4 regions of the Streptomyces angustmyceticus genome follow, and region 1 is predicted to be linked to each of the others. Evidence: riboswitches for the same ligand, from Rfam matches in the RefSeq annotation. Region 1 holds a riboswitch; each other region holds the start of a gene.
What was found. Region 1 has a riboswitch for cobalamin ahead of thiI (tRNA uracil 4-sulfurtransferase ThiI). Riboswitches for the same ligand answer to the same signal wherever they lie in the genome.
Positions count from the first base shown of each region.

Region 1 (2,193 bases):
GGTGGCTGCACGACACCGGGGCGCCACGGCCCGGCGCGGCAGTCCGTGCCGGGATCGTGCCCCTTACCGGGGATGCCGAGACATGCGACTCGCCTCCCTTGCCGCACCAGCAGTGGGGCAAGCGCACCCTCGGCCGGCTGAATCCGACGGGCGCGAGACCGTCGTGGACGCCGGCTGCGGCACGGACCGGGACACGGCTGTGCTGCTCGACCTGGTGCCGGACGGCCGGGTGGAGATCGCTCTGTCCTCGCCGCCCGACAGCCGCACCGGCACGCTGCGGACAGAGAGGCGTGCCGGCCGGGCCGGACGACATCCTGTGCATCACGGCGGCGGGTGGAGCGTGAGCGTTCCCGGCGCCGCGCGCCGCAGGGCAGGAGGTGGCGGCACGGCCGGCACTGACAGGCGCATACCGACAGGCGCCTCAGAATGACGCATCATTCCCATACCCGACAGAGCCTCGAATCGGCCATCCCGGCTCAGAGTGCAGAATCAAGGTCCGGTTCACGGAATGCGCGCCGCCTTGTCTACCCTGGACCGGCAGCTGGTTCAGCCCGTCCGCCAGACGGGGTGTCGCAAGAGGGAACCCGGTGGGAGTCCGGGACTGCCTCGCAGCGGTGAGTGGGAACGACCGCCGTCATGAAGCACTGGGTCCGCATGTGACCTGGGAAGCGACGGCCAGTGGGTGTCCCTTCCGTCGGGATGTGCCCACGAGTCCGAAGACCTGCCACTGCTCGTGCGGGGGGTGATCACCGCGCACGGATCCACGCGTCCCGGCAGCGGGACCGCTGAGCGAGTGGTGTGTCCCACCCAGCCCTGCGCAGAGCGGGGACGGCCGGGTCTGCGCCCCGTTCGCGGCCCTGCGCCGGCCCTCACGACGACTCGCGAAGGAGAGTTTCGTGCCTGCCGAACCGAGCATGCCCGCCGTCCCCTCCCCCAGGGCGCCCCTCCCCATCCCCAGCGGGCCCTGTGTCCTGCTCAAGCACGGTGAGATCTTCCTCAAGGGCCGCAACCGGCACCTGTTCACCGAGCGGCTGCACGACAACCTCCGCGGCGCCCTGCGTGGCATCGGCGGCTCCACATGGATCAAGTCCGGCCAGAACGTCACCGTGCTCGGCGGCGAGGTTCCCTTGGAAGATCTCGTGGAGCGCGCCCGCCGGGTGATCGGGTTCAACTCGGTGGAGCCCGCCCTGCGTGTCCCGAGCACCGTGTCGGACATCACCGAGACGGCCGTGGAGGCGCTCACCGCCGCTCGCGCGGAACGGCCCTCGATCAGTTTCGCCGTGCGGGTCAAGCGGCGGAACAAGCGCTTCGAGATGACGTCCTCGCAGTTCGAGCGCTTTCTCGGGGCCCGCGTCCGGGAAGCCCTGGGCCCCCTCCCGGTGAACCTCTCCAGCCCGGACGTACTGGTCTCGGTCGAGGTCGACCACAAGGAGAGCTACGTCTCCTGGACCCGTCACCCGGGACCGGGCGGCCTGCCCGTGGGCTCCAGCGGACGCGCTCTGGTTCTGCTCTCCGGCGGCTACGACTCGCCCGTGGCGGCCTACCGGGCGATGCGCCGCGGGCTGCGCTGCGACTTCGTGCATTTCACCGGCGCTCCGTATACGAACGCGGCATCGGTCTACAAGGCGTACGCCCTCGCGCGTGAACTGAATCGCTACCAGCCCGGCGGGCGGCTGCACGTCATCGCCCTCGGCCACGCACAGAAGCAGCTGGCCATCGCGGGGGCCGGCAGGCTCCAGGTCGTGGCACAGCGACGGCTGATGGTCCGCGCCGCTTCCGCGCTGGCGGGCCGCACCCGGGCGGAAGCCCTGGTGACCGGTGACAGCCTGGGGCAGGTGGCCAGCCAGACCCTGGCGAACATGGCAGCCGTCGACGAGGCGGCAACCCTGCCGGTGCTGCGGCCCCTGGTCGGCTGGGAGAAGCAGGAGATCATCGACGAGGCCCGGTCCATCGGCACCGCGGAGATCTCCGTACTGCCGGACGAGGACTGCTGCAAACTCCTCGCGCCGCCCCGCGTCAGCCTGCGGGCCGGGCTGACCAACCTGCACACCGTGGAGAAGCGCCTCGACCTGGACGACGTGGTGGACGGCCTGCTGCGCGACGTCCAGGTCATGTACCCGGGAGTCCCCGGCGAGGAAGCGGAGCCCGACGCGGACGGTCAGGACCACGGCCTCGCGTCCGGCCACCCCGTTC
Region 1 covers NZ_CP082945.1:7,888,083-7,890,275, reverse strand. The annotation lists cobalamin riboswitch at 525-743, shown strand; gene thiI (tRNA uracil 4-sulfurtransferase ThiI) at 915-2,193, shown strand, end outside.

Region 2 (2,193 bases), 2.2 Mb from region 1:
CACGGCGTCCTGATCACCCACCACCACCCCGATCACCACGGCCTCTCGGGCAGGGTGCGGGAGGTCTCGGGCGCCTGGATCGCGATGCACGCCGCGGACACCGCCGTGGTCCGCCGCACCCGCGAGGCCGCACCGGGCCAGTGGCTCGACCACCTCACCGCCCGGCTCGCGGCGGCGGGCGCACCGGACGCGCACCTGGCGCCGCTGCGCGAGGCGCGTGCCGGGGGACGCGGCGGGAGACCGCCCGGCCGGGGGGCCGCCCTGCCGGACCGCGACATCGCGCCCGGCGAGCTGCTCGACCTGCCGGGGCGCCGGGTGCGCGCCGTCTGGACACCGGGGCACACCCCCGGCCATGTGTGCCTGCACCTGGAGGAGGAGCACCCGTCGGGGCGGGCCGGCGGCTTCGGCCGGCTCTTCTCCGGCGACCATCTGCTCCCCGGCATCACCCCGCACATCGGCCTGTACGAGGACCCGGAGGGCGACGGGGGCGAGGCCCTCGACCCCCTGGGCGACTACCTCGCCTCCCTGGAACGCGTCGGCCGGCTCGCGCCCGCCGAGGTGCTGCCCGCCCACCAGCACGCCTTCACCGACGCCGGCGGCCGCGTCCGCGAGCTGCTCGCCCACCACGAGGCGCGGCTCTCCCAGCTGCGGGAGCTGCTCCGCGAGCCCCGCACCCCCTGGCAGCTCTCCACGGCCATGGAGTGGAACCGCCCCTGGGAGCAGATCCCCTACGCCTCCCGCACCATCGCCGTCACGGAGGCCGAGGCCCACCTGCGCCGGCTGGTGAAGCTGGGGCGGGCGGAGCGGGTGGCGGGGTCCGATCCGGTGCGGTACCAGGCGGTGTGAGGGGGCGGCGGCACCGGGCGTGGTGCGGTCCGGGGCACGGCTCCGCTGCTCGTACGGTGCGCGCCGCTGGGACCGCTCGTACCGCTGGGAGCGCTCGCGCTCGCCCGTACCGCTCGCACCTCTCATACCGCTCGCACGGTTCGTACGGGCGAGCGAGTGGCCCGCCGGGCGCCGGTTAAGGTATGCGGGACAACTTCATCCGTACCCGATCGGGGGAAGCCGGTGGAAATCCGGCGCTGACCCGCAACCGTGAGGACGGCCCGCCCGCACCGCGCCCCGGCCCGGAGCGGGGCCGTACGAGCCGGAGCACCCGAGGGGCACGACCAAGGCTCGCGCCACCACGGCCGCCCGCCCCCGCGGACGGCCGGTGCGCGGCACCGTCGAGGTATACGGAGCTGAGCCCGGTGCCACCGCGGCCGATCCCGGATCGGCGGGCGGGTGGCCGGCCGAGCGCGGCTGCGTAGCATCGCCGCGACCCGACCCGAGAGGCACCGACCCGATGGCCCCCATGGCTCACCAGGCCCCCTTGACGCACTCCGTCGCCTTCCTGGCGCGCCGCGCCGCCACGGCGCTGGCGGCCGTGGCGGTGCTGGGCGCGGCCGCTGCCCCCGCCGCGTACGCCGACTCCGCGTCCCCCGGGAAGCTGCCCGACGGGCTGTACGGCACCAACGACCCGCAGTTCGACGGGGTCTGGCGGCAGTCGCTCGCGCTGCTGGCCCAGGACACCGTGGGCATCCGCCCGGCCCCGTCCGCCGTGACGTGGCTGGCCGGCCAGCAGTGCGCCGACGGCGCGTTCACCGCCTACCGGGCCGAGCCGGGCACGCCCTGCGACGCCAAGACCCGGCGGGACACCAACCCGACGGCCGCCGCGGTGCAGGCGCTGGCCGCGCTGGGCGGGCACGGCGACGCCGTGCACAAGGCCGTGACGTGGCTGAAGTCGGTGCAGAACGACGACGGCGGCTGGAGCTCGGCGCCCGGCTCGGCCAGCGACGCCAACTCCACCTCCGTGGTCATCGGCGCGCTCACGGCGGCCGGTGAGAAGCCCCGGTCGGTGACGTCGAAGAAGGGCGGCAAGTCGCCGTACGACGCGCTGCTCACCTTCCGGCTGGGCTGTGAGGAGAAGGCGGAGGGGCGCGGCGCCTTCACCTTCCAGCTCAAGGGCGCGGCCCCGAACGCGGACGCCACCGCGGCCGCCGCGACCGCCGCGCTCGGCAAGGGTTTCGTCGTGGCACCGGCCGGCAAGAACGCCACCGCCCCCGTCAAGCCGCTGAGCTGCGAGGGCGACGAGGACAAGAAGGCGGGCGGCGACCCGGTGCGGGCCGCGGAGGGCGGCGACGGCTACCTCGT
Region 2 covers NZ_CP082945.1:5,721,051-5,723,243, reverse strand. The annotation lists gene K7396_RS25575 (MBL fold metallo-hydrolase) at 1-846, shown strand, start outside; cobalamin riboswitch at 1,002-1,128, shown strand; gene K7396_RS25570 (prenyltransferase/squalene oxidase repeat-containing protein) at 1,346-2,193, shown strand, end outside.
Region 2: it holds a riboswitch for cobalamin, as region 1 does, so the genes downstream of both, K7396_RS25570 (prenyltransferase/squalene oxidase repeat-containing protein) here and thiI (tRNA uracil 4-sulfurtransferase ThiI) in region 1, are expected to answer to the same signal.

Region 3 (2,193 bases), 1.7 Mb from region 1:
GGGTGTTCGGGGGCCGCGGCGTCCGGGCCCGCCTCGTCGAGCGGCCGCGGGTCGCCGTCGCCGGCCCCGACCGCGACGGCGGGCCGTTCGCCGGTGTCGCGCTCCTCCCGGCGCCGTCGCAGCCACTCCTGCAGGGCGATGCCGAGGCTCTTGGTGATCTCGGCGGCCACCGCACCGACGACGACCAGGATCAGGTCGTCGACGCCGACGGCCATGTCGCCCGGCCCGTCCGCGCCCCCGCCGGCGGGCCGCGGCCGCAGCAGCCAGTCGTGCCGGCGCCGGTCCAGCCACGGCTCGCGCTCCAGCCACGCCTTGAGGTCCTCGATGTCCTGTTCGGGATTGTTCGTGCCCGTGATCCTGATGCGGATCTCATGTCGGTCAGCGCGCTGCGGCATCCCCCGGCCCCCTTCCGGCGGCCCCGTCGCCGCCGTGCACCAGATAGTGACGCGGGATCAGGTGCGCGGGCAACCGTGGGTGATGCCGCCACCACGCTGTGGCGTGCGCCACAGTGCCTGCCACAGGGCTGCGTCGCAGGTCAAGAGTGAGTTGACGGGCATTCGCGGGACGTGGTGGACTGCCGGAGCCATTCGGCGACAGCTGAGGAAGTCCGGTGCGAATCCGGCGCGGTCCCGCCACTGTCACCGGGGAGCGTTCCTCCAGCGAAGGCCACGGTCCGCCTCGCCTGCGTCCGCCGACGCACGCGGGACTGGAAGGCCGGAGGGCCGCCGATCCGGGGAGCCAGGAGACTCTGGTCGCCGACACGTCGAGCCAGGGCGCGGACCCTGAGTGAGGACATACCGCCATGCCCGGCTGCCCGTCGAGAGCCCCACTGCCCGCTGCCGCAGGGCCCCTTCGAGGCGTGGCACGTCGTGGACACGCCCTGGCGGCGGTCTGATCCGGTGCGCGGCGAACACGCGGGATATGCGTGCGGCGCGGCCCTCGGCTTTCTCGGCGACCTGATCGCGGCGGACCCCCGGCGCGGCCATCCCGTGGCCGCTTTCGGCCGGGCCGCGGCCGCCGTCGAACGCCGCCTCTGGCGCGACCACCGCGGCTGGGGAGCGGCGCACACCGTGCTGTGCGCGGGCGGTGCCGCCGCCGGTGCCGCGCTGGTGCGGCGCGCCGTACGCTCCGCCCCTGCCCCCCTGCGCGACGGTGCCGGGATCGCGCTGACCGCGGCGACGGCCTGGGCCGTGCTGGGCGGCACCTCGCTCGGCCGGGAGGCGCGGGCCGTCGGCGGGGCGCTGGCGGCGGGCGACCTCGACGTGGCGCGGGAGCGGCTGCCCCATCTGTGCGGGCGCGACCCGCAGGCGCTGGACGGGCCCCAGATGGCCCGCGCGGTGGTGGAGTCGGTCGCCGAGAACACCTCGGACGCCGTGGTGGGCGCCCTGGTCTGGGGCGCGCTGGGCGGCGTGCCCGGCCTGGTGGCGTTCCGGGCGGTGAACACCCTGGACGCGATGGTGGGGCACAAGTCGCCGCGCCACCGCCGCTTCGGCTGGGCCTCGGCCCGGCTCGACGACCTCGCCGGCTGGCCCGGCTCCCGGCTGACCGCCGCCCTCACGGTGCTCGCGGGCCCCGACCGGCGCGGTGCGCTGCGGGCCTGGCGGGCGGACGGCGGTGCGCACCCGAGCCCCAACGCGGGCCCCGTGGAGGCGTCGTTCGCGGGCGCGCTGGGCGTCCGGCTGGGCGGCACGCTGGCGTACGGCGGGCGGGTGGAGCACCGGCCGGTGCTCAACGACGGGGCGCCGCCGGTCGCGGTGCCCGACATCGAACGGGCCGTGCGGCTCTCGCGCCGGGTGAGTGCCCTGGCGCTGGTGACGACGGTGGCGGCGCGGCTGGCGGCCGGTGCGGTGCGGCGGGCCCCGTCGTCCGTCTCCCGCCGGGCCGCGGGTGCGAGGACACGCGCGGCGGTGGGCGCACTGGCGCGCACGGCTCACGACAGCCGGGGCCCCGGCGCATGAGGAGGACCCGGTGAACGGGCGGTTCGAGGCATCCGGCGGTGCCGTCGGCGGTGGCCTGTTGGTGGCCGGCACGACGTCCGACGCCGGCAAGAGCGTGGTGACGGCGGGCATCTGCCGCTGGCTGGTCCGGCAGGGCGTGCGGGTGGCGCCGTTCAAGGCCCAGAACATGTCGCTGAACTCGTTCGTCACGCGCGAGGGCGCGGAGATCGGGCGGGCCCAGGCGATGCAGGCGGCC
Region 3 covers NZ_CP082945.1:6,228,087-6,230,279, reverse strand. The annotation lists gene K7396_RS27775 (hypothetical protein) at 1-395, opposite strand, end outside; cobalamin riboswitch at 601-748, shown strand; gene K7396_RS27770 (cobalamin biosynthesis protein) at 900-1,958, shown strand; gene K7396_RS27765 (cobyric acid synthase) at 1,969-2,193, shown strand, end outside.
Region 3: it holds a riboswitch for cobalamin, as region 1 does, so the genes downstream of both, K7396_RS27770 (cobalamin biosynthesis protein) here and thiI (tRNA uracil 4-sulfurtransferase ThiI) in region 1, are expected to answer to the same signal.

Region 4 (2,193 bases), 6.1 Mb from region 1:
ATGGCGCCGGTGCCCTGCGCCAGCCCGCGCGCCAGGGTCACGATCTCCGCGGTCTTCTGCCGGGCGAAGGCCAGCCAGCGGGCGATCTGCGGGTCGATGTCGCGCTCGGCGGCGGCGTCCAGCGGGACGTGCAGCAGCGAGCAGGACGACGCCACATCGACCCGGTCGGCCAGGCCGAGGAGCGTCCCCAGGGTGGCCAGCGACTTCTCGTGGTCGTTGATCCAGACATTGCGGCCGTCCACGACACCGGCCACCAGCCGCTTGCCGGGCAGCCCGCCGACCGCCGCCAGATCCCCCAGATTGCCGGCCGCGGCACCGGTGAAGTCCAGCGCCAGCCCCTCGACGGGGGCCTTGGCCAGCACCGGCAGCGCCTCGCCCAGCCGGTCGAAGTACGAGGCGACCAGCAGCCGGGGGCGGTCCGGGAGCGTGCCGAGGTCGCGGTAGGCGCGGGCGGCGGCGTTCAGGACGGCGGGGGAGCGGTCCTGCACCAGGGCCGGTTCGTCCAGCTGCACCCAGTCGGCGCCGGCCGCCCGGAGGTCGGCGAGCACCTCGGCGTAGACGGGCAGCAGCCGGTCGAGCAGCGTCAGCGGATCGAAGCCGGCCGCGACACCGGGCGCCGGCTTGGCCAGCAGCAGGTAGGTGACCGGCCCGACGAGGACCGGGCGGGCGGCCGCACCGAGCGCGAGCGCCTCGGCCAGCTCACCGACCTGCTGGGCGGAGTCCGCGGCGAAGACCGTATCGGGTCCCAACTCCGGCACCAGGTAGTGGTAGTTGGTGTCGAACCACTTGGTCATCTCCAGCGGCGCCACGTCCTGGGTGCCGCGGGCCATCGCGAAGTACCCGTCGAGGGGGTCGGCGGCCACCGCGTCGCGGTGTCGGGCCGGGACGGCGCCGACCATCACGCTGGTGTCCAGGACGTGGTCGTAGTACGAGAAGTCGCCGGTCGGCACCTCGTGGACGCCGGCCCCGACGAGCTGCCGCCAGGTGTCGCGGCGCAGTTCGGCGGCGGTGGCGCGCAGGGCGTCGGCGCCGACCCCGCCCTGCCAGTAGCCCTCGATGGCCTTCTTCAGTTCACGGTTCGGCCCCTGGCGGGGGTAGCCGTGCACGGTGGCGCGTGCGGCCGCGGCCGCGGACGTGCTGGTCACGGAACTCTCCTTCGCGAGTATGTCTCCATGGACCCCGGGACGGGCCGAGGGCGCGAAGGAACGGCAAACCGGACGGACCCGGCGCCTGCGAGGCCGGAGATACCCGTCCGATGTCCGCCGACCCGCCCTCGAGGTCACCGAGATCTCCCCGCGCGGTCGCGCGGGGGCACTGGCAGGTCTTCGGACTCATGGGCACATCCGCCAAGGGCGGACACCTACTGGCCGTCGCTTCCCAGACCCGGCCGGGCCCAGTGCGTATGACGGCGGTCGTTCCCACTCACCGCTGCGGGGCAGTCCCGGATTCCCACCGGGTTCCCTCTTGCGACGCGCCTGCCTGGCGGGCAGGGCGAACCAGTTGCTCCGCCCACACTAACCCCCGCCGTCAACGCCCCGCCCGGCCCGATCCCCCCACCCGGCCGGACCCGGACGCCGCCGGGCCGCGCCTTGCGCTGGAGTGCGCTCCAGCTCCTAGCGTGAGCGCACCACCGGAGAGCTGCGCCGATCGAAGGGAACCACATGCGTTACACACTGTTCGGCAGGACCGGCCTGCGGGTGAGCGAGCTGAGCCTGGGCGCCATGACCATCGGCGACGACTGGGGCTGGGGCGCCGGCAAGGACACCAGCGGCCGCATCCTGAACGCCTACGCGGAGGCGGGCGGCAACTTCCTCGACACCGCCAACATCTACACCGACGGCACCTCGGAGCGGATCCTCGGGGAGCTGCTCGAAGGCCGCCGGGACAGCTTCGTGCTGGCGACGAAGTACACCTGCGCCACCCGCAAGGGCGAGGTGAACGCGGCGGGCAACCACCGCAAGAACCTGGTCCGGTCGGTGGAGGAGAGCCTCGGCCGGCTGCGCACCGACCACCTCGATGTGCTGTGGGTGCACGCACGGGACAACTTCACGCCCGTGGAGGAGGTGATGCGGGCGCTGGACGACGTGGTGCGGTCGGGAAAGGTGCTCTACGTCGGGGTGTCCGACTGGCCGGCCTGGGAGATCGCGCAGGCCAACACCCTCGCCGAGCTGCGCGGCTGGACCGCGTTCGCGG
Region 4 covers NZ_CP082945.1:1,775,060-1,777,252, reverse strand. The annotation lists gene metE (5-methyltetrahydropteroyltriglutamate--homocysteine S-methyltransferase) at 1-1,145, opposite strand, end outside; cobalamin riboswitch at 1,300-1,516, opposite strand; gene K7396_RS08280 (aldo/keto reductase) at 1,662-2,193, shown strand, end outside.
Region 4: it holds a riboswitch for cobalamin, as region 1 does, so the genes downstream of both, metE (5-methyltetrahydropteroyltriglutamate--homocysteine S-methyltransferase) here and thiI (tRNA uracil 4-sulfurtransferase ThiI) in region 1, are expected to answer to the same signal.